2 regions of the Clostridium sp. 19966 genome follow, and region 2 is predicted to be linked to the other one. Evidence: a T-box and tRNA genes for the amino acid it is inferred to sense, from the RefSeq annotation. Region 2 holds a T-box; the other holds one or more tRNA genes.
What was found. The T-box of region 2 lies ahead of tyrS (tyrosine--tRNA ligase). A T-box ahead of a tRNA ligase gene usually reads a tRNA of that ligase, here a tRNA-Tyr.
Positions count from the first base shown of each region.

Region 1: it has a tRNA-Tyr gene. The T-box ahead of tyrS (tyrosine--tRNA ligase) is inferred to sense a tRNA for this amino acid. The anticodon was not compared.

Region 1 is NZ_JACTOJ010000002.1:180,670-196,001, forward strand. It holds gene IAI10_RS02720 (ATP-dependent RecD-like DNA helicase) at 1-698, opposite strand, end outside; gene metK (methionine adenosyltransferase) at 1,065-2,240, opposite strand; SAM riboswitch class I at 2,305-2,405, opposite strand; tRNA gene IAI10_RS02730 (tRNA-Tyr) at 2,509-2,593, opposite strand; tRNA gene IAI10_RS02735 (tRNA-Thr) at 2,601-2,672, opposite strand; gene IAI10_RS02740 (hypothetical protein) at 2,895-3,566, opposite strand; gene yyaC (spore protease YyaC) at 3,671-4,210, shown strand; gene IAI10_RS02750 (rod shape-determining protein) at 4,252-5,265, opposite strand; gene spoIIID (sporulation transcriptional regulator SpoIIID) at 5,350-5,604, opposite strand; gene IAI10_RS02760 (M23 family metallopeptidase) at 5,823-6,554, opposite strand; gene spoIID (stage II sporulation protein D) at 6,681-7,739, opposite strand; gene murA (UDP-N-acetylglucosamine 1-carboxyvinyltransferase) at 7,894-9,147, opposite strand; gene IAI10_RS02775 (hypothetical protein) at 9,213-9,881, opposite strand; gene IAI10_RS02780 (F0F1 ATP synthase subunit epsilon) at 10,105-10,500, opposite strand; gene atpD (F0F1 ATP synthase subunit beta) at 10,515-11,915, opposite strand; gene atpG (ATP synthase F1 subunit gamma) at 11,946-12,797, opposite strand; gene atpA (F0F1 ATP synthase subunit alpha) at 12,821-14,335, opposite strand; gene IAI10_RS02800 (F0F1 ATP synthase subunit delta) at 14,340-14,885, opposite strand; gene IAI10_RS02805 (F0F1 ATP synthase subunit B) at 14,888-15,332, opposite strand, start outside.
Region 2 is NZ_JACTOJ010000006.1:203,689-219,020, forward strand. It holds gene IAI10_RS08565 (amidohydrolase) at 1-51, opposite strand, end outside; partial or broken gene recQ (DNA helicase RecQ) at 185-1,948, opposite strand; gene tyrS (tyrosine--tRNA ligase) at 1,983-3,224, opposite strand; T-box leader at 3,266-3,537, opposite strand; gene IAI10_RS08580 (PAS domain-containing sensor histidine kinase) at 3,609-5,459, opposite strand; gene IAI10_RS08585 (ABC transporter ATP-binding protein) at 5,661-6,365, opposite strand; gene IAI10_RS08590 (ABC transporter ATP-binding protein) at 6,358-7,131, opposite strand; gene IAI10_RS08595 (branched-chain amino acid ABC transporter permease) at 7,118-8,065, opposite strand; gene IAI10_RS08600 (branched-chain amino acid ABC transporter permease) at 8,075-8,962, opposite strand; gene IAI10_RS08605 (ABC transporter substrate-binding protein) at 9,069-10,217, opposite strand; gene rsgA (ribosome small subunit-dependent GTPase A) at 10,668-11,723, opposite strand; gene IAI10_RS08615 (methyl-accepting chemotaxis protein) at 12,107-13,801, opposite strand; gene IAI10_RS08620 (hypothetical protein) at 13,955-15,019, opposite strand; gene IAI10_RS08625 (phosphodiester glycosidase family protein) at 15,030-15,332, opposite strand, start outside.

The sequences.
Region 1 (15,332 bases), on a different contig from region 2:
TTATCTATAGGCATATAAGTATTGCCAAGAGCACAAAATTGATTAATTATATATCTTATTCCGCTTTGTATTCTATATGGAGAATTGCTTTCAACACCTAAATTTCTAGATATTTTATCTGCTGTTTTAAATCCAATTCCTGAAATTTCGTCCGTCAATCTATATGGATTTTCTTTCACAGCATTGACTGAATCAGCTCCAAATCTTTTGTATATCTTCATGCATTGATTAGGCGATACTCCATAGGACTGAAAAAACACCATTATATTTTTAATTTCCCTTTGTTTACTATAAGACTCACAAATAATTTCTATTTTCTTATCGCCTATTCCTTCTATATCTCTGAGCTTTTCTATATTATTGTCCAGTATATCAAAAGTTTTTTCACCGAATTTTTCCACTATTTTTTTTGCTGTAACTGGCCCTATGCCAAAAATAGCTCCGCTAGCTAAATATCTTTCTATACCAACTAAAGTTGAAGGAATAAGTTCCTCAAACTCTTCAACTTTAAACTGCTGACCGAACTGGGAATGATTTACCCACTTTCCAGTTAACCTTAAGCTTTGACCTTCAACTATATAAGGCATTACTCCCACTATAGTTAAACTATCTTGACCACTCTTTATACTCGCAACAGTATAGCCATTATCTTCATTACTAAATATTATTTCTTCAACTGTTCCTTGTATTTCCGTCATATTTATCTCCTACTTTTGCAAATTGTATAATAATATTTTACCAGCAATCAGGCAATATATTTTTTAGTAGTAAAATAGACTATTCAATATACAAATTATTAACTTAAAACTATGTCAATTTCTATTTTATCTCTATTATAACCACTTTTTTAATTAATGTATAATATTTTTATTAAATTTAGCGTTTGTTTAAAATTTATCATAATAAGCATATCCAATATATAAATTTTAAAATAAAATGTGTTTTTTTTCAATAGAACATGTATATTTTTCCATATACTTCTCTTTTACTTGCTGCGTAAGCTTGTTTACATGGAAAAAAAACATAAAAATAAGACCACCAAAAGGTGATCTTACTCTAATCCATTATAAATATTTTTTTATTGCTTCAACTTTATTGGTTTTTTCCCAAGGCAAATCTACATCTGTTCTTCCAAAATGTCCATATGCTGCGGTCTGCTTATATATTGGTCTTCTTAAGTCAAGCTCGTTTATTATAGCTGCAGGTCTCAAATCAAAGACCTTATTTACGATTTCAACAATTTTATCATCAGATATTTTTCCTGTTCCAAAAGTATCAACTTCGATAGAAACAGGCTTTGCAACTCCTATAGCGTAAGCTAATTCAATCTCAAGCTTATCCGCAACTCCAGCAGCCACAAGGTTCTTAGCAACCCATCTTGCAGCATATGCAGCAGAACGGTCTACCTTTGTTGGATCTTTTCCTGAAAATGCTCCGCCGCCATGTCTTCCATATCCGCCGTAGGTATCAACAATAATTTTTCTTCCTGTTAATCCGGAGTCTCCCTGTGGTCCTCCTATTACAAATCTTCCTGTAGGATTGATAAAGTATCTAGTATTTGAATCCAATAAATTTGCAGGTATTACTGGCTTTATTACATTTTCTATAATATCTTTTTCTATTTGCTCTCTTTCAATTTCAGGACCATGCTGTGTTGATACAACGATAGTATCTATTCTTACTGGAGTATTATCTTCATATTCAACAGTTACCTGTGTCTTGCCATCTGGTCTTAAATAAGAAAGTGTTCCATTTTTTCTAACCTCTGCAAGCCTTCTAGAAAGCTTATGAGCCATAGCTATTGGCATTGGCATAAATTCAGGAGTTTCGTTTGTTGCATATCCAAACATCATACCCTGGTCTCCTGCACCTATTGCCTCAATTTTATCCATTTCACCTTTTTTAGATTCTAAGGCTTCGTCTACACCCATAGCTATATCTGCAGACTGTTCATCTATTGAAGTCAGCACTGCACAAGTATTAGAATCAAAACCGTATTTAGCTCTTACATACCCTATATCTTCAACAGTTTTTCTAACTATTTTAGGTATATCTATATAGCAATTAGTTGAGATTTCTCCCATAACTAAAACCATTCCGGTAGTAACTGCTGTTTCACAGGCAACTCTCGCATTTGGATCATTTTCCAATATGGTATCTAACACAGCATCTGAAATTTGATCACAAATTTTATCTGGATGCCCTTCTGTAACTGACTCTGATGTAAATAATCTTTTCAATTTTTTTCTCCTTTCAAAAAACAAAATAAAACCTCTTCGATAAGAAGAGGTTTATAAACCATCTCTCTTATCTTGCAGAAATACTGCAGGAATTGGCACCATTGTGTACTATCACCGGTTGCCGGGTTTCATAGGGCCCAGTCCCTCCACCTCTCTTGATAAGAGTAATTTTATTAATATAATATTACTATAACATTTCAATATTATTATTGTCAATACACATTAAAGCTTGATTACATAAAAAAAAGACACGCTTATTGAGTGTCTTTGGTGGAGGAGAGTGGATTCGAACCACTGAAGCAACTTGCAACAGATTTACAGTCTGCCCCCTTTGGCCACTCGGGAACTCCTCCATATTTAAGCTGGCAATAGGAATCGAACCTACAACCTGCTGATTACAAGTCAGCTGCTCTACCGTTGAGCCATGCCAGCATTTACTTGCCTGACGCGCTTGCCGCGTTACTGACAAGGAATAGTATACATAGAACCAGCTTCTATTTCAAATGGCATAATGGTGCTTTATACAGAATTAAACTTATTTTTCTCCATTTTTCTAAGTATTTCTAGCAATTAATGCACATTACATATTTATATTTTAAGTAAATGTTTTTCAAGAACAGCAAAATAATCTTATAAGAACACGTAAATTAATGATTAATTATCGCTGTTTTTTATGTATTTTTCTACGCAGTCCACATCTAGATATTTACTGGCTATTTTTTTTATGGTTTCGTAATCTTTACTACCTAGCCTTAACCTTAGCAGACTGAATGTATTTATTATTCCTTCAACAGGATCATCATTTGTTAAATAGTCTTTAAGCTTATAATAGTCAGATGGCGGTATTTTACTTGCAATTTCTAATATTTTAGCCTTATCTAAAAAGCTCAATTCTCCTTTTATTTTATATGCATCCACTTTAAACACCGCTGAGGAATCTGGATATTGTTCTTGATCAGTATTTTTTTCTTGAATTGTATCCTGCTTCGCATCCTCTTCTTTCTGAACATTGTAATTTCCATCAGTGTTTTCTTCAACTTTCGGAATTTTGCTAGAACTTGCTGGAGCTGTTTGCGCCTGGGGTTTAGTTTCTTTTACTTCATTTACAGGCTGCTTATTCTCCTCATTCTTAGCATTATTTTCTACTTTCTTATCTTCTTTTACTTCCTTAGTTTTTTCTGCAGCAGCAATGTGGAGCCTAGATTGTTGCTCTGATATTTTTTTAACATTCTCAATTTTGCTTATTATAGCATCACTATAATTCATTATGCTAACAGATATAATTGTGCAAATTATAACTGTTAGTGATAAAAATTTATTTTTCACAGCTTTCACCTCATTTTAATTCTTTCATCTTTTTAATTTTTTATTCTCACATTTCTAATATTTATATGACTATCCTCATATATATTATTGGGGGGTGTGATTGTTTGGATAAGGTTAAAGTAAAGTTTACTAATGCTTTGGCATACTACGAATTAGCAAACACTGTAAAAAACTATCTAAATGAAAATACTATAATAATATGCATAGGAACCGATAGATGTATAGGTGATTGTTTAGGTCCTTTAGTGGGTACATTACTTAAAAATAAGTTTTTTCCTTTGCCTGTATACGGAACTATATCTGAACCAATACATGCGTTGAACTTAGAAAAAAAATTAGTGGATATAAAAAATAATCACCCCAAAGCTAAAATAATAGGTATAGATGCTTGCTTAGGTGACAGTAATAGTATTGGTGAAATTCAATTTAGAGATTATCCAATTCATCCAGGAAAAGGAGTTGGTAAATCATTACCAGATGTAGGAGATACTTCGCTGATTGGCATTGTAGATTCTTCCGAAAATAATGAATTATTCACAAATAGAACTATTAGATTAAACTTAATAATAGAAATGGCTAAGGTTATTTCTCACAGCTTTTTACATGCATATTTTTTATATTCTAAAGAAAATAAAAAGGATTAGAGCTTATTCTCTAGTCCTTTACATAATTATATGATTTACTTTTACTTATATACGCTGCTATCTAAAATATCGAGATACTCAAGAGACTTTCCAGTTCCTGCTGCTACGCAAGATTCTGAATTCTCTGCTACGTATACGGGAACCTTTGTGGCTTGAGATATCACTTCTGAAAGTCCATGAAGAAGTGCTCCTCCTCCAGTCATAACAATACCTTTTTCCATTATGTCAGCAGCTAATTCAGGTGGGGTTTGTTCTAAAACTGAATATGCACAATCAACTATTCCAGAAACAGTTTCACTTAACGCTTCCCTCATTTCTTCAGATGTAACTACAATATTTTTAGGTAATCCAGAAATAAGATCTCTACCTCTTATTTCCATTGTGTTGTCTACATCTCTTTTATATGCAGTTCCAATATTAATTTTTAATTCTTCTGCAGTTCTTTCTCCTATCATAAGCTTATGCTTTTTTCTCACATATTTCATTATAGCTTCATCAAATTTATCTCCGGCAACTTTTATAGATGCTCTCACTACCATTCCGTCTAATGATATTACAGCTATATCTGTAGTTCCTCCGCCTATATCAATTATCATATTGCCGCTTGCTTTAGTTATATCTAATCCTGCGCCTATTGCTGCAGCCAAAGGTTCTTCGATAAGAAAAACTTTTTTAGCTCCTGCATTCACTGCAGCATCCTTAACTGCTCTTTTTTCAACTTCTGTAGCTTCACAAGGAACGCATACCATTACCCTTGGTGCAGAAATTCTTCTTTTCCCACAAGCTTTAGAAATAAAATATTTAAGCATTTTCTCAGTGACATCATAATCTGAAATTACTCCGTCCCTGAGGGGCCTTATTGCTACTATATTTCCTGGAGTTCTGCCTATCATCTGTCTAGCTTCTTGTCCAACTGCTAATACTCTGTTATTCATCTTATCTATAGCTACTACTGAAGGTTCCTTAAGCACTACTCCTTTACCTTTCACATACACGAGAACTGTAGCTGTTCCTAAATCGATTCCCATGTCTGCTCCCATCCCGAAAAACCACATTACAACTCACTCCTGACTTCTTCATCTTTGTAAGTAAATATTTAAAATATTACAAATCTACCCTTAATTATACTAGTAATATGGTTATCCTTCAATAGCTTTATATTTCATCTTTGTCGCTTTTCCGCCTCTTATATGTCTTTCTGCCTTATTCAAGTCAAGTATACTCTTAGCCTGTTTTGCTACAATAGGATTTATTTTGGGCAGTCTTTCTGTCATATCCTTGTGTATTGTGCTCTTGCTAACTCCAAAAACTTTTGCCGTTTTTCTAATGGTAGCTTTGGAATCTATTATATAATTAGCGACTTCAAGAACTCTTTCTTCAATGTAGTCTTTCAATCCGCCATCTGCCGCTAAAAACATTATTAAATATATCTATGAAAATTGTGTGCTTTTTTAAGATATTATTTAATAATATTTCCATACTAGCAGCAGATTTTTCACCACCTTTCTTCAATTTATATTTTTACAAAAATGTTAAATTAGGAAATTGCATAATTTTTTTATATTAAAATAATAATTTTTATTATGCAATTTCCTATAATAAAAAATTTATTTTAGTTTGCTGCTTTCGAATAAACAATATATTTAGCTGGATCTACATATTCCGTTCCCTTCATTACTTCAAAATGTAGATGATCGCCAAACTTTTCTTGTGAGTAACTAGTTCTAGTTTTTCCCACATATCCTATTATTTGATTTTTCTTAACAGTGTCTCCTACTTTTACTTTTACATCTTCTCTCAAGTTGCTATATATAGTTTTTAGGCCATTTTGATGGTCTACTATTATATATTCTCCTAATTCAGTCTTATCATTATCTATTGCTTCTACCTTACCATCCAGTACTGCATGAACTTCACTATTCAATTTTGCTGAAATTTCTATTCCATGATTAGTTTTGTATGAGCCTATAGTCTGACAATACTGAAGATCAGTGGAGTAACCCCTTGCAAGCGCTCCATCTACTGGTTTTGTAAATGTCGTATCTACAGCATTTGATACCGACTGAGATGATGTTCCATTCTTTGGAACTGATACTGCTGAATTAGTTTTGTTATCTTTCACTTCCAAAGCATTAGGAATATTATTCTTTACAGTGCTTGGAGTAGTAGATGCTACACTTTGCTTTTTCTGCTCCTGCACTACAGGTGACTTTTTGCTTGACTTATTGTTTTTCGCTACTATAGCCGCTGTAGTGGCAACCACGCATATGCAAACAAATAGTATTACGTAGAAACCCTCTCTCTTAAAAAAGTTTGACGATTTGTTTAAAAATTTTTTGTCCATATGAACACCTCCATTTTGTAGTCTGTCCGTTGATTAGTAAAAAATACATATTTTTATTCAAAAATATTACTTTTTTTCCGACTAATTCTTGTGTGTTTATTTATATTTCTACAAAACGGAAGCTATTTATTGCTTTATTTTGTCTATTTTAGTTCCATTATAATAATGAGTTAAAATATCTATGTAATTGTGTCCGTTTTTAGCCATTATATTTGCTCCCCATTGGCTCATGCCAACACCATGCCCATTCCCTATACACGTAAATGTAATTGAATCTTTATTAAATTTAAAAGATATATTTGTTGAATTTAATCCTAAAGCAAATCTAAATTGCGGTCCTGAAATAGTTGTTTTTCCAACCATTATTTTAGATATAGATTTGGTATCGTTTGATTCCAATATCTTTATTTGCTTGTTTATATTACTTTCTTTAAGATTGGCTTTTGGAAAACTGGAATTTATCTTATAGGCTACTTCTGAATTTTTTATAGTAGTATCTGTCTTATATTTTGGAGCCTCTTCTTCACCAAGGCTGTCAACACTTTTAAGATATGGTTTATCTTCACCAAAAACCGCTTTTGCATCCTCAGTTCTTCCACTGCTTACCGCAAAATACATTGGGCTAGTAACAAGTTGTCCATCATAAGTTAAAACTTCATTTTTGGTTTCATCTACTGCAGCAGAAATTTTGCTCCAATATGCTTCTCTATCTTTTTCCGACCACTCTTTAAACATATCCGACTTGGATTTATATACTTGATAGTCTGTAGAATCAGAAACATCTGCTTCCTCATTATAGGTGCAGCCTTCACCGCCAAATTTTTTCATATGAGCTATTACATAGGTTCTAGCTGCTACAGCTTGGGCTTTTAAAGTCTCTTCTTCGAACTTAATCGGCATCTCTCCTGCAACTACTCCCTTTACATAGTCATCTAAATTAAGATCTATCACTTTTTTTTCTTTTGTGAGATATAATTTTACTGATACATCATTAATACTTATATTCTCCAATTTTATGCTGCTATTCTCTAAATGAAATGAAATATCTTCCTTGACAGTAGCTCGTCCATGTCCCTTGCTAGTAAATGCCCCCATGATTACAGGTAAAATCAGTATTATAATCACAGCAAGTATGGTTACAGTCAACTTGATATTGATATGAGTTGATTTAAATACTATTTTCATATGACCTCCTAAAAGTAAAATAAGCATAAAAACATCTTCTTTTATCAAAATATTCAAATCACATATACAATATATATTCCAATTTCCCCTTACTTATAACAAAATAAAAAACTGTCTCTTCCTAGAACTTTCTTCTAGTCAAGACAGTTTTAACTTACTGTTTTATTCTTTCAATATTTGCACCTAAAGCTTTAAGCTTATTTTCTATCTGTACATATCCCCTATCGATATGATATATGTCAGATATAGTTGTATTACCTTCTGCGGCGAGTCCAGCTAAGATAAGTGCTGCTCCTGCCCTTAAATCCGTAGCTTTAATATCAGCTCCTGTTAACCTGTCAACTCCCTCTATTACAGCACTCCGTCCATCTATTTTTATATTAGCTCCCATTCTCTTAAGCTCAGGAGCATGCATATACCTATTTTCAAATATAGTTTCTGTAATGATGCTGGTTCCTCTTACAGTGCACAATAAAGACATCATTTGTGCCTGCATGTCCGTTGGGAAGCCTGGATATGGCATAGTTTTAATATCTATAGGCTTCATAGCATTTCTGCCATCCACAATTATTGAGTTATCTTCTATTTCCATTATAGCTCCACTTTCGGTTAACTTAGCTATTATAGGCTTCATATGTTCTTCATGAATGCCATTTATCTTTATCTTACTCTTTGTTATTGCAGCCGCTATCATAAATGTTCCGCTTTCAATCCTATCATATATAGGTGTATGAATAGTACCTTTTAGTGCTTTAACGCCGGTTATTTTAATAGTTCCTTGCCCTGCTCCCATGATATTGGCTCCCATTTTATTCAAAAACAGAGCTAGATCCTCTATTTCTGGTTCTGCTGCAGCATTCTCAATAGTAGTTTCTCCTTCTGCTATGCAAGCTGCCATCATGATATTTTCTGTTGCTCCAACAGATGGAAAGTCTAAATATATTTTATTTCCAACTAGTTTATTACAAGTAGCTTCCACATATCCATGCCCTAAATCAAAGTTTACCCCTAAAGCTGATAACCCCTTAAGATGTAAGTCAATTGGTCTTGTTCCTATATTACAGCCTCCAGGTAATGCTGTTTTAAATCTTCCAAATCTAGCTAACATAGGACCCATTATAAAGAATGACGCCCTCATTTTTCTTACAAGATCGCTGCTAGGCTCTTTTATTATTACATTTGATGTATCTATATCAATCCTATCTTCGCTAACTTCTATAGAAGCATTTAAGTCTCGTAATACATCACAAATAACAACCACGTCTTCCAACATGGGTGTGCTTAGTATTGAACATTTATCTCCAGCTAATATGCTAGCTGCTATTATAGGTAGAACAGCATTTTTGGCTGCACTTATATTTACTTCACCACTTAACTGTGCTCCACCTTTTATTATAAATTTTTCCATATTGTCCTCCATTTATAATTGTTGCTTATATGTCTTTATTTTTGTTATTTATGTTATATTTTTCTTTAAAAGTTAATATAATTTATTGGAACGCCTATTATAAGGTAGGTTCCGCTAGAGTACTTAAATATATCACAGTTAAAATCTATAATTTTATTTCCACTTTTTATTCCCATGTTACTGCCTAAATTTGCTGATAAAAAATATCCCGACGAAAGTTTCTCAACATTTACATCTTCTAATGCATATTTTTTAATAATATTTTCAGCTTCATCCTTATATTTATTAATATCATTATTATCAATTTCAGCTTTTATATAATAATATATTTTAAAATCAAATTTCTTAAATTCGCATTCAAGAGTAGACTTTAATTTTGTCATATCATTATAAGATTTTCTTTCAGTAATATCCATTATTACTGTGCCCTGATTTTCTTTTGTAAATTCTATATATCCATTGGTAAATTGAAAATTAATATTTATTATGCCGTCATTAGATTTAATTTCTTTTTTCATTCCTAATGTTCTTTCAAATTTTTCTATTACTTCATCTTGATTTTTTTCACATTTAGTTACAACCACTCTTATTCCATATTCTTGTACACTTCCTCCCATCTCCTGTAATATTTCTAAATCTACATTGTTATTGTTTAGTGCATATACTGATTGATGATTAATATAGATAAAAATAATACTAAGTAGAAATATTAAAATATTTTTTTGAATCTTCATAATCCATTCCCCCTATCAAACATTTAAATTATTGTCACAGTAAGAGGAATTTATACCTTATGAAAATATATTTTTATATTATTAATATATTAAGAATGTGAAAAAGTGTGAAATGCAATATAGCCCTGTGCTAAATAAGTATATATCTTCACACTTATTTGGCGCAGGGCTATTAAAATTATAATTTTATATAGCAAAAAAGCACCACGATGGGCGCTTTTTGTTATTTTAATTTTAATCTAGCTACAGACTTCTGAAGCGCAAGCTCGGCTCTCAACACATCTATATTATCTTTACTTTCAAGACGTTTTTTAGCTCTATTCAATGCAGCCTCAGCTCTATTTACATCTATTTCTTCTGGCCATTCGCAAGATTCACATAAGATGCTTATTTCATTATTATGAACCTTTAATACACCATCAGAAGTAAATGCTTTATATTCTTTATTATCTTTGTCTGTAAACTCTGTAACTCCAGGTCCTAAAATTGATACCATAGACATATGATTTGATAACACTTCAAATCCTCCGTCTATGCCTTCAGTTTTAACACTTGTTACCTCTCCTTTGAAAAACTGCTTTTCTGGAGTGAGGATAGTTAGCTTAATTGCTTCTCCCATATACTCTCACTCCTTTATTCAGCCATCATTGATTTTGCTTTTTCTCTAACATCTTCTATAGTACCAGCAAATAAGAAAGCTGATTCAGGAATATCATCACATTTACCTTCTAATATTTCTTTGAATCCTTTTACAGTTTCTTTTACAGGAACATACTTACCTTTTAATCCAGTAAACTGTTCACCAACTGTAAATGGCTGTGATAGGAATCTTTGAATTTTTCTAGCTCTTGTAACAGTAAGTTTATCTTCTTCTGATAATTCATCCATACCTAATATACTGATGATATCTTGAAGTTCCTTCTGCCTTTCAAGAACGTGTTTTACTTTAGTTGCTACTTCATAATGCTCTTCACCAACTAATCTTGGATCAAGTATTCTAGAAGAAGATTCAAGCGGATCAACTGCAGGATATATTCCAAGTTCAACTATTGCTCTACTTAAAACTGTAGTTGCATCCAAGTGAGCGAATGTAGTTGCTGGTGCTGGGTCTGTAAGGTCATCGGCTGGAACATAAACTGCCTGAACGGAAGTTATGGAACCATGCTTTGTAGATGTAATTCTTTCCTGTAAAGCACCCATCTCAGTTGCAAGAGTAGGCTGATATCCAACGGCACTTGGTATTCTTCCAAGAAGCGCTGAAACTTCTGAACCAGCCTGTGTAAATCTAAATATATTATCTATAAATAGAAGAACGTCCTGTCCTTTATCTCTGAAATACTCTGCCATTGTAAGACCTGTAAGAGCAACTCTCATTCTAGCTCCTGGTGGTTCATTCATCTGACCGAATACTAGAGCGGTCTTATCAATAACGCCTGATTCCTTCATTTCATAATATAAGTCGTTACCTTCTCTTGTTCTTTCACCAACTCCAGTGAAAACGGATATACCTCCGTGCTGCTTAGCTATATTGTTGATAAGCTCCTGTATTAGAACTGTCTTTCCAACTCCAGCTCCACCAAATAGACCTATCTTACCACCTTTTTGATATGGTGCAATAAGATCTATAACCTTTATTCCAGTTTCAAACATTTCTGGTTGAACTGACTGCTCTTCAAAGCTTGGTGCTGGCCTATGTATTGGATACTTCTGTTCTGTAACAACAGCCTCACCTTTATCTATAGGTTTTCCCAATACATTAAATAATCTTCCAAGTACTCCTTCACCTACAGGTACCAATATAGGATTTCCAGTATCTTCTGCATCCATTCCTCTTTTTAAACCCTCAGTGGATTCTAGCGCTATAGCTCTTACTATGTCATCTCCTACGTGCTGTTCAACTTCAGCTATAACTGTTTCACCATTATTGGATTTAATTTCAAGAGCATTTAGGATGTTAGGAAGCTGACCAGCTTCAAATCTTATATCTATAACCGGCCCTATGATTTGTACTATTTTACCTATACTACCGGACATAATGCTCCTCCTTTTCTACACACTTTAGTCTTATCTCTGAACTTCAGAACCTGCAACTATTTCAGTAATTTCCTGAGTTATCGAACTTTGTCTTATTCTGTTGTAAAGCAAATTAAGATCGTCAATTAGTTCATTAGCATTCTTTGTAGCTCCGTCCATAGCATTCATTCTAGATGCATGCTCACTAGCCTTTGCTGTAGTTAGGGTATAATAAACTGATTGCTTCACATATTCCCTTAACAAATAATCAAAGCTTGCTTCTATATCAGGTTCAAAAGTAATGTAATTATTATTCATTTTAGTCTTATCTATTTCTATGGGCAGCATTTTATCAATCTTAACATCTTGCTTTACAGAAGAATGGAAATGAGTATATACAAAATACACTTCTCCAACTTTACCTTCTTCATACAAGGAGATGATATGCCTTGATATGTCAACAGCTTCCTTTATAGTTGGAATATCAGAAACTTCAACATATTCAGCAGCTGTCTCATATTTAAATCTTCTAAAATAGCTTCTTCCTTTTTGACCAACCACAAAAATTTCTGAATTTTCTTTATCGTCACCGATAAATTCTGCAACACTATTCACTACAGAAACATTGTAACCTCCGCAAAGACCACTTTCAGATGTAAAGACAACATAAAGCTTTTTTTTGCTTTTGTTGCCTCTTACAAAAATACTGTTGCCTTCAAAGTTGTCTTTAACATCTTCAAACAATTTTGCATATTCGCTGTTAAATTCTTCAGCTCTTGCAAGAGAAAGTCTGACTTTTCTAAGTTTAGAAGTGGCCACAAGGTTCATTGCCTTTGTAATTTTAATAGTATTTTTTACAGATTTCATTCTTCTTTTGATGGCTATTAGTCCTGCACCTGCCATAGTCCACCTCCTGTAGACAAATACTATTGCTCAGATATAAATATCTTTATAAAATCAGCTAAAGCTGTCTTTAATTCACTTTCAGCTTCTTCTGTAAGCTTCTTTGTCTCTTCAATTGATTTTATTATATCTCTATGATGTACATTTATGTGCTCTAAGAATTCTTTCTCAAACTTAGTTATCTTAGCTACCTCTATAGGTTCAAGATAATCATTAATTGCAGCATATAAAACAATTACTTGATCTTCAACCTTCATTGGCACATACTGATTCTGTTTTAATACTTCAACTAGTCTCTTACCTTTTTCAAGTCTCTTTCTAGTTTCTTTATCAAGATCAGAACCAAATTGTGAAAAGGCTGCAAGTTCTCTATACTGAGCAAGTTCAAGTCTTAATGTACCTGAAAGTTTTCTCATAGCAGGTATCTGTGCACTACCACCAACTCTTGATACGGAAGTACCTGCATTAACTGCTGGTCTCTGACCTGCATAGAATAATTCAGCTTCAAGGAATATCTGTCCATCTGTTATTGATATAACATTTGTTGGGATATATCCTGAAATATCTCCTGCCTGAGTTTCAACTATAGGAAGTGCAGTTATTGAGCCACCGCCTAAGTCATCTGAAAGCTTAGCAGCTCTTTCAAGCAATCTTGAATGTATATAGAAAACATCTCCAGGATATGCTTCTCTTCCTGGTGGTCTCTTAAGAAGTAATGACATTGTTCTATAAGCTACTGCATGCTTTGAAAGATCATCATATATTATTAAAACATCTTTTCCTTCGTGCATGAAGTATTCTCCAATACTACAGCCTGCATATGGTGCTATATATTGAAGTGGTGCTGTATCAGCTGCTGTGGATGAAACTACTATAGAATAGTCCATAGCTCCTACTTCAGTAAGAGTATTTACAATATGTGCAACTGTAGACTGTTTCTGTCCTATAGCTACATATATACAGATAACATCCTTACCTTTTTGATTTATCATTGTGTCTAGTGCTATTGCTGTCTTTCCAGTTTGTCTGTCCCCAATTATAAGCTCTCTTTGTCCTTTTCCGATTGGTATCATGGAATCTATAGCCTTAATACCTGTCTGAAGAGGCTGTTTAACTGATTTTCTGTATATAACTCCAGGAGCTACAACTTCTATAGGACGTGTCTGAGTAGTATTGATTGGACCTTTTCCATCGATAGGCTCTCCTAGTGAGTTTACAACTCTTCCCAGCATAGCTTCTCCTACTGGAACTTCAACAACCTTACCTACTCTTTTTATTGTGTCTCCTTCTTTTATTCCCTTTTCTGGTCCAAGTAAAACACAGCCTACATTATCTTGTTCAAGGTTTTGCGCCATACCATAAACACCATTAGGGAATTGAATAAGTTCACCTGCCATACAGTCTTTTAGACCATATATTCTGGCAATACCGTCTCCTACCTGAATTATAGTTCCGGAATCTACAGTTTCGACTTGTTTGTCGTACTTTTCGATTTCGCTTTTTATAATTGAGGTAATCTCCTCCGGTTTAATTATCATCAAATCACCTCTGCTCTGCTTTAAGCATTAATTCTTTCATCTCTTCGAGTTTTGATTTCAGGGTTCCGTCAATTACGTCGTCCCCCACCTTTATGAAAACACCACCAAGAATTGTTTCATCTATTTCTTGGTTCAATATTATCTTCTTACTGTACTTTTTCTCTAACTTTTCTACAAGGCTGTCTTTCTCATTCTGCAATAGAGGAACTACAGTTTTAACAGTTGCTATAACTGTGTTATTTTTTTCAAGATGAATTTTCTCCATCTGATTTAATTTTGACTTTAAGTTATCTATCCTATCCTTATTAATAAGGATAATCAGAAATTCATATACTTCATCTTCAATTTTTCCCTTGAAGAGTTTTCCAAAAATTTCTTTTTTTCGTATATTACTTACTTGCGGATGTTTTAGTAAATTAAGCAAATCTTCATTACCATCGATAAGTTCTACAACATCGCGAAGCTGCTGCAAATATAAATCAGCTTTGCCTTTTTCTTCTCCAGCTTGATAAAGAGCTAGTGCATATCTTCTATCTAAGAATTCATACATGATTAGATACCTACCTTAGCTATAAAGTCATTAATAAGTCTTCTGTGTTCTTCTTCATCAATAGACTTTTCAAGTGCTTTAGAAGAAAGCAATACTGCTAAATCAACTACTTGATTTCTTATTTCTGATTCAGCTTTCAACTTTTCTCTTTCAGCTTCCTTGGTAGCTCTTTCCATAATTATTTGTGCTTCTTTATTTGCTTCATTTTTTATTTCTTCTGATAAAGTTTCAGCTCTCTTTTTATAATCTTCTACGATGGTTTTTCCCTGGTTTCTGGAATCTTTTAGGTTTGCTTCGCTTTCAGCAACATACTTTTCTGCCTTTACTTTGTTTTCATCGGCACTTTTTATAGTATTTTGAATTTCTTCTTGCCTGGATGTAAGTTTATCATCTACAGGTTTATACAAAATACGCCATAATATGAAAAATAAAATACCAAAATTTATT
Region 2 (15,332 bases):
ATCATAATTTTCTCCAGCCATAGTAAATATTTTTCCATTTTTAATTAGCACTCTAATTCACTTCCTTAATTTTATTTATTATTTGGTTCTGCTTTAAATCAGTGTTGATTTTTACACTGATTTAAAACATTCCTTTAGTGCGGTAGCGATGTTTTAGTAAAGCTGGCTATTCTTTACCTTCAGCCAGGTATTCTTTTATAACTTGTAAAAATGCCTCTCCGTATTTTTCGCATTTTACTTTTCCCACTCCTGATATGCCAAGCAATTCCTCAGTATTGGAAGGATATTCATTACTCATTTCTTTTAGAGTATTATCTTGAAATATAAAATAAGGAGGCACGCCTTCCTTTGATGAAATTTCTTTTCTTAAGGCTCTTAGGCGCTCAAAAAGATCATTGTTCTGAGTAATTTTCTTAGCTTTAACAGCCTCTTTAAAAACCACCTTTTCTTCTCCTTTTAGTATCTTAACAGAATTATTATTTAAAATCACTGTGGGAAACTCTCCATCTTTTAAAGAGATATATCCATGAGAAATGAGAGTATTAATAAAATTAGACAATTTGTCTTTTGAATAATCCTTCATAATACCATAGGTGGATAATTCATTAAATTTGTATTGAAGTATTTTTTTCTGGGAAGAACCTCGAAGCACATCAACTATGGTAGTTATACCAAAGTCCCTTTTCATTCTGTATACGCAGGATAGAACCTTCTGAGCATCTACAGTTTTATCTATCAGCTCTCCTTCGATGAGGCAATTACTGCAATTATTGCATTCCTCATAAGCAACATTCTCACCAAAATAGTTTAAAATAAATTTTCTTAGGCAGCCATTATGATGTACAAAATCCAGCATATTTTGAAGCTTCTTATATTCATTAATTTTTCTTTCTTGATTCTGTGTACCTACTTCTATTAAGTACTTCTGTGTCATTACATCCTGAGGTGCGAATAGCAAGATACATTCGCTATTTTCTCCATCTCTGCCAGCTCTGCCTATTTCCTGATAGTAGCTTTCTATATTTTTAGGCATGTTGTAATGAATAACAAACCTTACATTAGATTTATCTATACCCATTCCAAAAGCATTAGTAGCTATCATTATATTAGTTCTATCATATACAAAATTTTCCTGATTCTTTCTTCTTTCTTCATCAGAAAGTCCTGCGTGATATCTTGCTACAGATATGTTTTTATCTGATAATTTTTCATACAAATTATCTGCTTCTTTTCTTGTAGCTACATATATGATACCTGACTGATCTATATTTTCTTTTATATAGCTTAAAATATAATTTAATCTATCTGCGCCCTTTAGCACTGTAAGTTTAAGATTTTTTCTATCAAAACCTGAAACATATATGTTGGGATTTTTAAGTCCCATGAGATTTATAATGTCTTCCCTGACTTCCTCTGTAGCTGTGGCTGTAAAAGCTGATACTATAGGCTTTTCAGTAAGTTGATTTATAAATTTGCTTATATATCTGTAACTTGTTCTAAAATCATGTCCCCACTGTGATATGCAATGAGCTTCATCCACTGCCACTTGAGCTATTTTTAAACTTTGCAGCATATTACAGAACTCTAGAGATTCAAGTCTCTCTGGTGCAAGATATAAGAGTTTTATATTCCCCTGCTTTAAATTTTCAATATTAACCCGAATCTCCTCAGAGGATAAAGTACTATTTATGTAAGCAGCTTCAATACCTAAATCTTTTATGCTGTCTACTTGGTCCTTCATCAAGGATATGAGAGGGGAAATAACTATAGTTATTCCCTCAAATAAGAGAGCAGGTACCTGATAGCATATGGATTTTCCCCCTCCAGTAGGCATTATCGCTAAAGTATCCTTGCCTTCCAAAACGCTTTCTATCACACCCTTTTGTGCATCTCGAAACTCCTTATATCCATAATATTCCTTTAATATCTCTAAAGCTCTGTCTAACAAAAATGTACACCTCTTCGCCTTATATTTATAATGCTTATTTTACTACTACTTTTATATAGCTCTTTTTCCCTTTTTTCAAAAGCACATAACCCTTTTCAAAAAACTTTTCATCAATCACCATGGAGCTATCATTTACTTTTTCATTGTTTACACTTATTCCGCCTTGATCAATAAGTCTTCTAGCTTCAGACTTTGAAGCTGTAAATTTAATAGAAGTCATTAAATCCACTATAGCTATTCCAGCCTCCAAAGCATTTTTACTAATTTCTGCTGTGGGAACATCCTCTGTAACAGAATTTTTGCTAAATAATGCTTCTGATGCTTCTTTTGCATTTTTAGCTTCCTCTTCACCATGAACTATTTTTGTTATTTCATAAGCCATGGTTTTCTTAGCATTAATTATATCACTGTTACACTGATTTTTTATATCTTCTAACGAAAGTCTTGTAAATAACCTTAAAAGAGTTTCAACGTCCTCATCATTTACATTGTAAAAGTATTGGTAAAAATCAAACACAGAGGTTTTTTCTCTAACTACCCAAAGTGCTCCATTCTCCGTTTTACCCATTTTCTTTCCTTCTTTTGTGGTGAGCAGCGGGCAAGTTATTCCATATACATTATTGCCAACATTTTCATTAATTAAATTTAATTTTCTTATCAAATTTACTCCGCTTACTATATTTCCCCACTGGTCACTACCGCCAATCTGAAGAGTACATCCATATTTTTTATTTAGAACTGCAAAGTCATAGGACTGCATAAGCATGTATCCCATTTCTAAAAAGGTTAATCCTCCTTCTTTAAGCCTGCTGTCATATACTTCTGAGGATAACATTTTATTCACATTAAAATGTACTCCTATATCTCTCATAAAATCTATGAAGTCATAGCCTTTCATCCATTCTTCATTGCTTAATATTATAGCTGCATTTTCCCCTTCAGTCTTTATAAATTTTTTTGCTATATCCTTAACTTCCTCCACATTATGCTGTACCTGCTCCTTTGAAAGCATCTTTCTCATATCGCTTTTTCCTGTGGGATCTCCTATTAAAGCAGTAGCACCGCCTACTACGAGTATTCCTCTATGCCCTGCATCTTGAAGATATCTAAACATCATAAGTGCAAAAAAATGTCCAATGTGAAGACTATCTGCTGTAGGATCTATACCCAAATAAAATGTTACAGGTTCCCCATTCAATGTGTTTTTTATATTCTCTTCATCAGTTGACTGATAAATATATCCTCTATCTCTCAATGTTTCAAATAAATTTTTCATTTAATTCACCTCACAATAAAATAAAAAAACCTTCGCCCCATAGAAAGGACGAAGGTATATCCACGTGTTACCACCTTTTTTTATCATTATCTCTCAATAATAATCTCATAAAGTATCGTAGATAGCATAATAATTTAAGCATCTAGTAATACCTTGCATTATAACCTATGCAACTGGGAAACCGCCTACTGGTTGTTATCTTTTGGGGTTCAGCTCCAAGATGTATTCAAATCAGTTCATTTTGCTCCTCTCATCACCCGGAAACTTTCTGTAAAACTACACTGATTCTACTATTTCTTTTCAAAGCTTTAGTATCCTAATTAGTTTTAGTATGCGCATACATTAGATTAATAATATATATTTTACTTTTATTTGTCAATAGGGTTAGGTATATATTTGAAGAGAATATATATCAGAAAACTCAATATTTATTCTCTCCACATTTGTTTTATATAACTCCTCATCTATATCCTCACTATTACTTTCTAACACTACTGGCAAAGTTACAGTAAATTCGCTCCCTTTTCCTTCTTGGCTGCTTACTGTTACTTTTCCTCCATGCATTTCAGCAAAGGATTTTACTAAATAAAGGCCTATACCTGTACCTTCTGAATTTCTTGAAAGAGACCTGTCAACTTGACCAAATCGCTTAAAAAGAAGATTCAATTTATCCTGAGGTATGCCCATTCCTTCATCTTTAACCTTAATTTCAATGCTATCCTCATTATCCAAAATATTTACATATATTTTCCCTCCAGCTGGAGAATACTTAAATGCATTGGAAAGCAAATTTAACATTATTCTTTCAATCTTATCACAATCAAAAGACATTATTTTTTCTTCTACCTCTGTATCAAATACCAATTCTATATTTTTTGTTTTTATATAATCAATTATTGAATTGCTTATATCTTCTACCAATTCTACAATGTCTGCTTTACTCTTTTTAAGCTTAACAAATCCATAGTCCACCTTTGTAATATCCATAAGGTTGTTTATTAGTCTTATCATCCTAAGACTATTCTGCTTCATAGTTTTTAAATAAAATTTGCATTTGTCTATACTCTCATTTTTTAAATATAGTTCCATAGTCTGCACTGCAGCGTATATGACATTTACCGGAGTTTTAAGTTCATGAGATATATTGGTAAAAAATTCAGTTATCATTATATTAAATTCTTTGGTGTCATTGTAAAGTTTTAATTCTCTTTCTCTATCTTTTTTCAAATTTTCCAATTCTTTTTCCTGGGTTATATTCAAAATTAAAGTCAATACAGTTGGTTTTCCATTGTAAGTAAAGTAGGATGAGGTATTTCTCACCTCAATAATATCTCCAGCAGTATTGCATATTTTTTCATCTTCAATAAACTTAGATACTCCATAAGTAAGTATTTTTTCATATTTCGTTTTAATATGCTCAATATTTTTCGAATTATAATAGTTATATAAAGATTTCTTATTTAGGTCTTCATGACTTTCATAACCTAATAATTTTGCTGCACTTTCATTGGCATATATTATTCTTCCGCTTTCATGGATTATAATAGCATTTATGGAGTTTTCAAAAAGTATATCATAGCATACTTCATTTTTTAAAAGAGCTATCTCTATTTTTTTCCTTTTGCAGCTTTGCATAGCTAATTCGCTATTTAAAGCATTTACTTCCTTATCTTTTTCCTTATATTTTTTATTTTCATTATTCACATAATACCCTAGAACTAATGCAATAAACATATAAACTATAACAGTGATAAAATCTTGTTCTAAAAATTCATATATTGCATCATAACTTTGAAAATGTATTATATCTTCAATTATTAATATAAAAGAAAACAAGCAAGAATCGATTATTCCGGCTTTTAAGCCATACTTAATTATAGATATTACTATTAGTAATAAAAATATATATTTACAATTCTCTTTATAAAATTGAAATAAATAAATAGTAAAAAAATTGATTACAATATAAGTCATGCTTTCAACTGTAAACCTTAGCTTGCTTATCCTTGAATTCTTATTTATCCTAATGCTTTCTAAAATCCAAAATAAATACAGGATGCATACAGCAAAATGTAAAAACATTAATGTATATGCTTTGATTTCAATGGGTGATCTTATAATGTAGGTAACATTTTTCTGATATAAATGTACATATGCCATTATAAATATTAATAAAAAAAGGATGCCAAACTTCAAAATGGTAAGTATTTTTCTTTTAAATCTTAATTGTTCCATATCAAATACCCCCTTATTAATGCAGAATTTTCAGAAAACTATATCGGTAACTATGCAATATATATTCTCCAAACAAAACACAATTCCTCCTTTTTTTATATATTTTTTAATTTTATGTATAATTTTATTGGAGAAATTTAAGAGACAAATATAGGGCCCTAAGCTAATAAATTAACTTAAAGCCCTATATAAAGATAAATACTATTCTCCTAGGTAAGCTTTCTTTATGGAATCATCGTTTAATAAAACTTTTGCGTCGCCTTGGTTAACTATATTTCCAGTCTCAATTACATAAGCTTTATTTGCTATAGAAAGAGCCATATGAGCATTTTGTTCTACCAATAAGACGGTAGTTCCTGCCTTATTGATCTCCTGTATTATAGAAAAAATATCTTTAACTACAAGAGGTGCCAATCCCATGGAAGGCTCATCCATAAGAAGTATCTTAGGCCTTGACATTAATGCCCTTGCCATAGCTAGCATTTGTTGTTCTCCACCGCTTAATGTTCCTGCCTGCTGCTTCATTCTTTCCTTTAATCTCGGAAATTTTTCAAAAACCATTTCATAGTCACTTGCAATTTCCGATTTATCTTTTCTCGAATAAGCTCCCATTTCCAGATTTTCCATAACAGTAAGCTTAGAAAATACCCTTCTTCCTTCTGGTACATGGGATATTCCTAAAGATACTAGCTTGTGTGCTGGTAGTTTAGTAAGTGAAACTCCTTCAAATTCTATAGTTCCTGACTTTATAGGAGCAAGCCCAGATATAGCTCTGAGAGTAGAAGTTTTTCCAGCCCCATTTGCACCTATCAAAGTAACGATTTCTCCTTCATTTACTTCCATGCTTATATCTTTAAGTGCATGAATAGCTCCATAAAAAACATTTAACCCCTCAATTTTAAGCATCCGAATCCTCTCCTCCCAAATATGCTGCAATAACCTTAGGATTGTTTTTGATTTCCACAGGAGTTCCTTCTGCGATTATCTTTCCATAATCTAAAACCACAATTTTTTCACAAAGTCCCATTACAAACTTCATATCATGTTCAATCAAAAGTATAGAAATTTCGTACTTTTCTTTAATCCATTTTACTAATTCCATTAATTCCTGTGTTTCCTGGGGGTTCATCCCTGCAGCAGGTTCATCTAAAAGTAAAAGTTTTGGCCGAGCTGCGAGCGCTCTTGCAATCTCTAATCTTCTTTGTTCTCCATAAGGAAGATTATCTGCAAGCTCATTTTTTTTACTATCTAAGCTAAATATTTTAAGAAGCTCAATTGCCTTAGCTTCTATTTCTGCCTCTTCTTTAAAAAACTTAGGTAACCTAAGCATAGAATGAAAAATATTATATTTAACATTATAATTAAAAGATATTTTTACATTCTCCAGTACAGTTAATTTTTTAAAAAGCCTTATATTCTGAAAAGTTCTTGCTATTTTTTTCTTTGTTATTTCATAAGGTTTTATTCCTTCTATTTTCTCACCATTAAAATTGATAGTACCACTGGTTGGAGCATATACTCCTGTAAGCATATTGAATACAGTTGTCTTTCCAGCACCATTAGGTCCTATAAGTCCAACAAGCTCATGCTCATTTATTGAAAGTGAAAAGTCCGATACGGCTGTAAGCCCTCCAAATTTTATAGTAAGTTTATCAGCTTTAAGCAGCGCCATTTGGTTTCCCTCCTTTTACAGAAGTTTTTCTTTTTAATAGCTTATTGAGAGAAAGTCCTTTAGCATTAAGTAACATTATTACAATAAGAAGTACTGGATATACTACCATTCTAAAATCGCCAAAACCTCTTAAACCTTCTGGAAGATAAGTAAGCACTGAAGCTGAAATTATGCTTCCTGGGATATTTCCTAGTCCGCCTAAAACTACATAAACCACATAATCTGTTGATTTTAAGAAGTCAAACTGTTTTGGATCTAAGAACATTATATAGTGAGCATATAGCCCTCCAGCAAATCCTGCGAAGAAAGCCCCTATTACAAATGCCATTATCTTATACTTTGTAGTATTAACTCCCATAGCTTCTGCTGCAATTTCATCCTCACGAACAGATATCATCGCTCTCCCTTGAGAAGAGTTTACTACATTATAAATTATTATAGCTGTTACTACCATTGAAAAATATACCCAAGCTAGCGAAGCTTTAGGAGGTATTCCTACTAATCCAGCTGCACCGCCAGTAGCTGGTATGTTTTGTATGATTACAGAAATTATCTGGCAAAATCCTAAAGTAGTTATAGCTAAATAATCTCCTTTAAGCTTTAGTGTAGGTACACCTATTACAAAGCTTATAACTGCTGTAAAAATGCCTCCAGCGATTAGTGCTAAAAGAAAAGGAAAATTAGCTTTCATGGTTAACATAGCTGCAGTATACGCTCCAATTGCCATAAATCCTGCATGCCCTAAAGCGAGCTGCCCTGTAAAACCTGTAATCAAATTTAAACTCAAAGCCATTATAATATTAATACATATAAGCTTTATTATTCCTGCAGTGTAATTATTTATTATCTCTTGGTCAATTATAATAGACAAAATAATGTATACTATAACTGAAGCTGCAAAGGCTATAGCCGTTTTCTTCAATTTTTCCTTCATTTCTGTCACCTACACTTTCTCATTTACTTTTTTGCCCAGGATTCCTGAAGGCTTTATAAGTAATATTATGATAAGTATTACAAATGCAATAGCATCAGAATAGCTGCTAAGCGGCGATGCTTTAGTGAAGGTTTCAGCAATTCCCATTATTATTCCTCCAAACATAGCGCCAGGTATTATACCTATACCACCTAGAACCGCAGCTACAAAGGCTTTTAATCCAGGCATTATTCCCATGTAAGGATTGATGGTAGAATATAAAATACCAACCAAAACTCCTGCTGCTCCTGCTAATGCAGATCCTATAGCAAAAGTTACAGAGATAATGTTGTTTACATTTATGCCCATAAGCTCAGCTGCATCCTTATCCTGAGAAGCAGCTCTCATGGCTTTGCCAACCTTTGTTTTATATACTACAAATTGAAGTAATGAAGCAAGTATTATACATACAAATATTATAATAAGATATATAGAATTTATTTTTAGCGAGCCAACTATTGGAATTTCTTTAGCTGGTAATAAATTTGATGGATAATTTCTAAAGTTAGGTCCAAAAATCATATCCAATCTGCTGCCGTTTTCTAACAATAAAGATACTGCTATAGCAGTTATAAGAAGAGATATTTTAGGGGAATTTCTAAGTGGCTTGTATGCTATTTTTTCTATTAGCATACCAAGTATTGCACAACCAATCATCGCAACAATTAATGTTGGTATAAAAGGCAAACCAAAGCTGGTAGATGCAAAAAAGCCAAAATAAGCTCCCATCATATATATGTCCCCATGAGCAAAATTTATAAGTCCTATTATACCATAAACCATGGTATAGCCTAGTGCTATAATTGCATATACACTTCCTAAAGCAAGTCCATTTATAACCTGCTGTAATATATCCATATTTTTTCCCCCATTCTTGCTTTCTACATATAAGATTTTCACTAGGTATAAGTAATAATAAATTATAAATTCATACAGGCGCTTAAACCTGTATGAATTTAAATTACTAAGGATTTACTTTTTTAACGAACTGGTAATCTCCATTTGTTACCTTTAATACAACAGCGGCTTTAACAGCATCTCTATTTTTATCGAAAGTTATGTGACCTGATACAACAGTACCGTCATATGCTTTCAAAGCATTTTTTATGCTTTCAGAGTCTGTTTTTCCTGCTTTCTGAATAGACTGAATCAATACTTTACCTGCATCATAGTTAAGAGCAGCCATTGAATCTGGAACTTCATTATTGTATTTTTTCTTAAAGCTGTCTATAAATGTTTTAACTTCATCAGAGGTATCGCTTGATGAGTAGTGGTCTGAAATATAGGATCCCTCAACATATTCTTTTCCGATCTTGAACAAATCAGCTGAATCCCAACCATCTCCACCTAAGAAAGTTGATTTTATTCCAAGCTGTCTAGCTTGTTTAGCAATCATACCTACAGTACCATAATAATCTGGCAACAGTATAACATCAGGATTTGTTCCCTTTATTTCTGTAAGCTGTGCACTAAAATCAGTATCATTTGTATTGTAAGTTTTGGTTGAAACTATAGTTCCGCCATTAGCCTTAAAGGATTCTACGAATGTATCTGCAAGTCCTTTTGAATATGCATCCCCATTGTTATACAATACTGCTGCTGTTTTAGCCTTTAAGTCAGTACCTGTTGCAAAATTTGCAAGAACTTTTCCTTGGAAAGGATCTATAAAACAAGTTCTAAAAATATAATCTCCAGCCTGAGTTACTTTTGCGTTAGTGGCAGTACCAGTAACCATTGGTATTTTATTTTGCTGAGCGATAGGTGCTAAAGCATTTGCACTTGTACTAGTAAGAGGTCCAACGATAGCCACTACCTTTTCATCATTTATAAGTTTATTTCCAGCATTTACAGCTGATTGAGCTTTAGCTTCATCATCCTCATAAACAAACTGAACTTTTTTACCATTTATTCCTCCACCATTATTTACCTCATCTTGAAGCAAGTTGAGACCCTTTTGAGCAGATTTACCATATGCTGCTACTGAGCCTGTAAGAGGTGTAACTACGCCTATTTTTATTACATCTGATGAGCTTCCCTTAGCTTTGCATCCTGTAGCCACCGCTGTAACCATTAATGCTAATGTCATAACTACAGCTATTTTTTTCTTTACCATTTAAATTTCCCCCTTTTTATTTAGGTAAAATCACATAAATCATATATTTTTCTTCATGCTATGAAACTCCCCTAAATGTTCCATTCACATAAACTTATGTAATATTTACGCTTATCTAAATTTTCTTGTTTAATTATTAATATAATACAACGCTAAATGTATTTTAACAATTCGAAAATATATATAATGAATTATTTCTTATTTTTATATGTGTAAACGTTATTTATTATTGCAATATCAAAATATTTATTGTTTTAATGCAAAATAATATCTGTTTATCAACGAATAAACAGATATTATTTATAAATCAAAGTTTTTATTGCGAATCAATTAGGTAAATATGGTTTTTTAATATGAATTTAATGATAATTCTCCCATTTATTCATGAAATTAAAAATCACATTTTACTTTCCCAAAATTTTATTCTCGGACTTTGCTTTAAAACATGCACTATTTTCTGTGAAACTTATTCATGCTCTTTTCCAGAGCTTTATTTTTCATTCTCGTATTAAGCATTTCTTTTTTTTCAGCAAAAGCAGCTTCTCTTTTAAGTTTATTATAATTTTTCCATCTATCTTCGGATAATTCTCCTGATTCCAAGGCTGCTCTAACAGCACATCCAGGTTCACTCTCATGCTTGCAGTTTCTAAACTTGCATTTTTCAGAAAAAATTTCTATATCAGAAAAAGTTATACTAATCCCTTTTGATACATCCCACATTCCAAGCTCTCTCATACCAGGAGTATCCATTATCATGCCTCCATCTTCAAGCTTTAAAAGCTGTCTAAAGGTGGTGGTATGCCTTCCTTTACTGTCATCTTCACGCACAGAATTTACAAGCATTTTATCTTCTCCTAAAAGTGCATTTACAAGAGATGATTTTCCTACACCTGATGATCCTAAGAATACAATTGTCTTCTTAGGAGAAATATATTTTTTTAATTCTGAGATTCCTTCTCCGGTATGAGAACTTATGGCTATCAAATCTACTCCCGGAGCAATCTCTTGAAGCTGAGATTTTTGTTCCGAATAATCTGGATATAAATCAACTTTAGTCAGAACAAGTACAGGCATTCCACCGCTTTCCCACGCTGCAGTTAAATATCTTTCAATTCGCTTTACATTGAAATCATAATTCAAGGAAGTCATTATAAATACGTAGTCAAAATTAGCTGCTACTACCTGTTCTTTTCCATGAAAACTATCTAATCTAGAAAATTTACTTTTTCTATTAAGAACATGATATATAACATCATCACCAAATTCATTATTTTTAATAATTGTAAAATCTCCTACGGCTGGATATATCTCGCTGCTGTTATCGTAGAAAATAGAAGCCTTTAATACTGCCCATTTCTCCTCTGATTCTGTTAGTATCTTATATCTGTCCTTCTGAACCTCCAACACTCTAGCTATTGAAAATTCCTCTTCATCTATACCTAATTCTTTTAGTTGACTTTTAAAAAAGTCATCATAACCATATTCCTGTAATTTATTATTATTCATCCAATTCCTCCAATTTTAATAAATGTCTATCTAACTGAAAATATATATTTATCATAAAACATCTCTCCTTCCTAATTAATATTTTCTTTAAGACAAAAAGAGCATAAAAATCCCGCAGAAAGCAACCCCAAAACGAGCTGCCCTCTGCGGGAAATTATACTCCCAGCTTTAAATGCAGTATGTGATAAAAGGCTACAAATACATTGCATACAAAATCCTATCAGCTCAAAAGACTAACATAGATTTCATTATGCCTATATTTAGTTTTAAATGAAAATCACCTTTACTAAAACTTTCATTAAAACACATCTCCTTTCACATACATAATAGCTTTACATGACAATAAAATTATATTATTTTTAGAAAATTAAGTCAATAGTTATCTATATTTTAAATTTACTAATTTCATTTTTTAATGTCTCTGAACTTTCTTTAGTCAATGTGGCTTGTGTTAAAACTTCACTGCACTTCTCACTTACTTTAGAAATTTTATCAGCAATCTCCACAGTACCTTCAGCTGATTCTTCAGAAGCCTGTGCAACACCATCGATAGTTTTTAAAACTTCCTGTATTGATGCCGATAGCTGCTGGGAAGCGGAACTAAAATCTGTAACAAGCTCATCCATGAATTTAGAGTCATTGCTGTAAGCATCCGTAAGATTAATCATTTTCTTATAATCATTGTTCACATCATTTGATAAATAAACAAGCATTTTATCAGCACTCAAGGATAATCTTTTCACACCTTCAGTTACCTTACTAGTTATATCTTGTATCTTAACCACAGTGTCTTTTGACTGCTCCGCCAATTTTCTAATTTCGTCGGCTACAACCGCAAATCCCTTTCCAGCTTCCCCAGCTCTAGATGCTTCTATAGCTGCATTTAATGCAAGCAAGTTTGTTTGATCTGTAATACCCATTATGGTTTCAGAAAGGAATTTTATATCTTCTGCTACTTTAGCCGCTTCCATAGCCTCTAATACATCATTTCGCGTTTCATCTAAAATTTTAATAGATTTCTGCTGAGCTTCTTTCACAGATGTTCTTGTTTTTTCAGCTCTCTCGCTAATTTTAGCTGCTTCCTCAGCGCCTTCTTGAGATTTTTTTGCTATGCCTTGGATAGCTCTATCGATTTCTTGAGAAGTAGCTGCCATCTCCTCTGATGAAGCTGCAGTTTCTTCCATACTGGCAGAAAGCTCTTCAGTAGTTGCAGAAACTTGTTCTATATTACCATTAAGTTCAAATACGCTCTCATTTGTGCTGATTACAGCTTCTCCTATGTTTGTACTTTCGTGAATTATATTATTTATTAAATTTTTAAGGGATATCTGAAGCTCATCAATGGCTCTAACTATTTGTCCAACTTCATCTTTCCTTGCCTTAAGCTTTGAAGGTGCCTCCATTGTAAAATCCCCTTTAGAAATAACCGATAGATGTTTCACCGCACCAGCAAGAGGTTTTGCTATACTTCTGGAAATTATTACAGAAATAATTATTCCTATGATAAGCACCGCTATAGCTCCTATAGCTATATTTAAAAGCATACTATTTATTTTAGCAGTCACCTTGCTGACTTCAACTCCAGTAAACCACATGCCCACTATATTCCCAGCAGAATCTTTAATGGGCATATAATAGGTAACTACATTTTTCCCTGCAACTACAGCACTTCCGCTGTATTCTTTTCCTTGTTTAAGCACTGTGTTAATTACTTCTGCAGATGCTTTAGTCCCTATAGCCCTTTTTCCATCCTCCGATACTACACTGGTGGACACTCGCGTGTCATTCATAAATATAGTAGATAAGTAATCTGTATCTTTTTTTATTTGATCCACAACATCAAAATTATCATTTATTAGAGTATCACCCTTATACAACTTGCCAGAATCTATTTTCCATTCCCCAGGATATTTGATATCGATGAGATTATATCCAATCTTGGCATTATTCATGGCATCACTTTTAAAACTATCGTTTACCATGCTGTTTATACTCTTAAATACTAGAAAAAACATAATAAGTGAAAACGAAATCAAAACAATAGTAAATGCAGAAATAATTTTGCCTTTTAGCTTCATAAATGCCCTCCTTACAAAGTATATTTTTATTTTCTCTGAAATTAGCTATCATACTTACATTCTACATTATTCATCAAATTATTACCACATTTATTTTAGGCTTTATAGTACGATTAAAACTAACTTTAATTGTATAATTTATAAGGCAGCATACTAAAATTTCACTATATTTACTTGATTATTCTTTACTGATATCACTTCCTCCTCATTCATATCTAAAAACTGGCCCACATATGAAATATTCTTGTTCTGAGCTATATCTGCAACCTGATTTTTTTCACTGTTCACCTCATAGATTTCACCAGAAGGAGCTATAAAAATATTTTCTTCGTCTATGTATGAATTTAGAGAAATGCTTTGCCATTGATAATCTTTGGAATCAGTATTCAGATTGCTCTTTAAAATGGTATTTATTTTGTTATCATTTCCAATTTGTCCAAGGTACACAGCATCATTCTCATCTACATATAAAAGCTTAAATTTTTTACTCTTATCTAAATTCAAAGGATTGCTTGCATATCCGTTATATATATAAATTTTATTATTTACCGTATTTTCATAAACTATCTCATCCTTCTGCTTAACTACAAAAAATTTTCCAATAGAGCTTGTATTTATAGGCAGTTTGCTTATTCCATCAGAAATATCAAGCCTCATTAAAGTATTATTTTTTTCATCATCGGCTGTGTTGAGATAAATTATGGTATTCATTATATTAAGCTGCATGTCTATCACTCTAGAATCGCTTGAATATAATTCATATTCTCTTGCCTTATTATTATAATCTAATGCTTGCTGCAAATTTTTTCCCTCAGCTTCATATTTATACACCTTTATAGCATTATCTTTTGCTATATTGCTTATGATTACAATAGAATCTTCTGTATCATGCCATTTAATAAAATAGCTTTCCAAAGGATTATCTAGTTGTACAGTGTTTTTACTTCCATCTTCTAGATTAACAACATTTAATTTATCATTTGCATAATAAAAGCAGTACTTTCCGCTAGGCGATAATTTAAAATTTGATGCGGCACCTTCAACTGTTATTTGAATTTTGTTAGATTTAGCGTTATTTTTTACAACCTGCTTATACTGTATCTTTGTATTATCTGCTAAATAGTAATTATTCACATAGTATAAAGCCGCTGTTTGCATTCCAAGAGAAATTAAGACTATGATAGCTATAATAATTATTGTATTAAAAGCTTTTCTCATGATTTTCCTCCTAAGGCTGAACATATATTATATCTGGTATGAACCTCTCGCCAGTTACATTCGATGGATGATTTATTACCTCTCCTTCATAATACATAGCCGTAGATCCGCCTCCATCAAGACACATAGCATTATTTGCACCTAAATCCATCATTACTTTTTGTACATCCTTTAAATCTGCACCTAGTTTGATGCCTCTTCTCCCATCTATAGCTAGAAGTATTATACTTTTATCTTTTCTCTGCCCTATAGCAGTTCTAGGATTAAGTCCCGTTAAGGAAGTCTCGGATATATAAGCTTTGCCATCAACTAC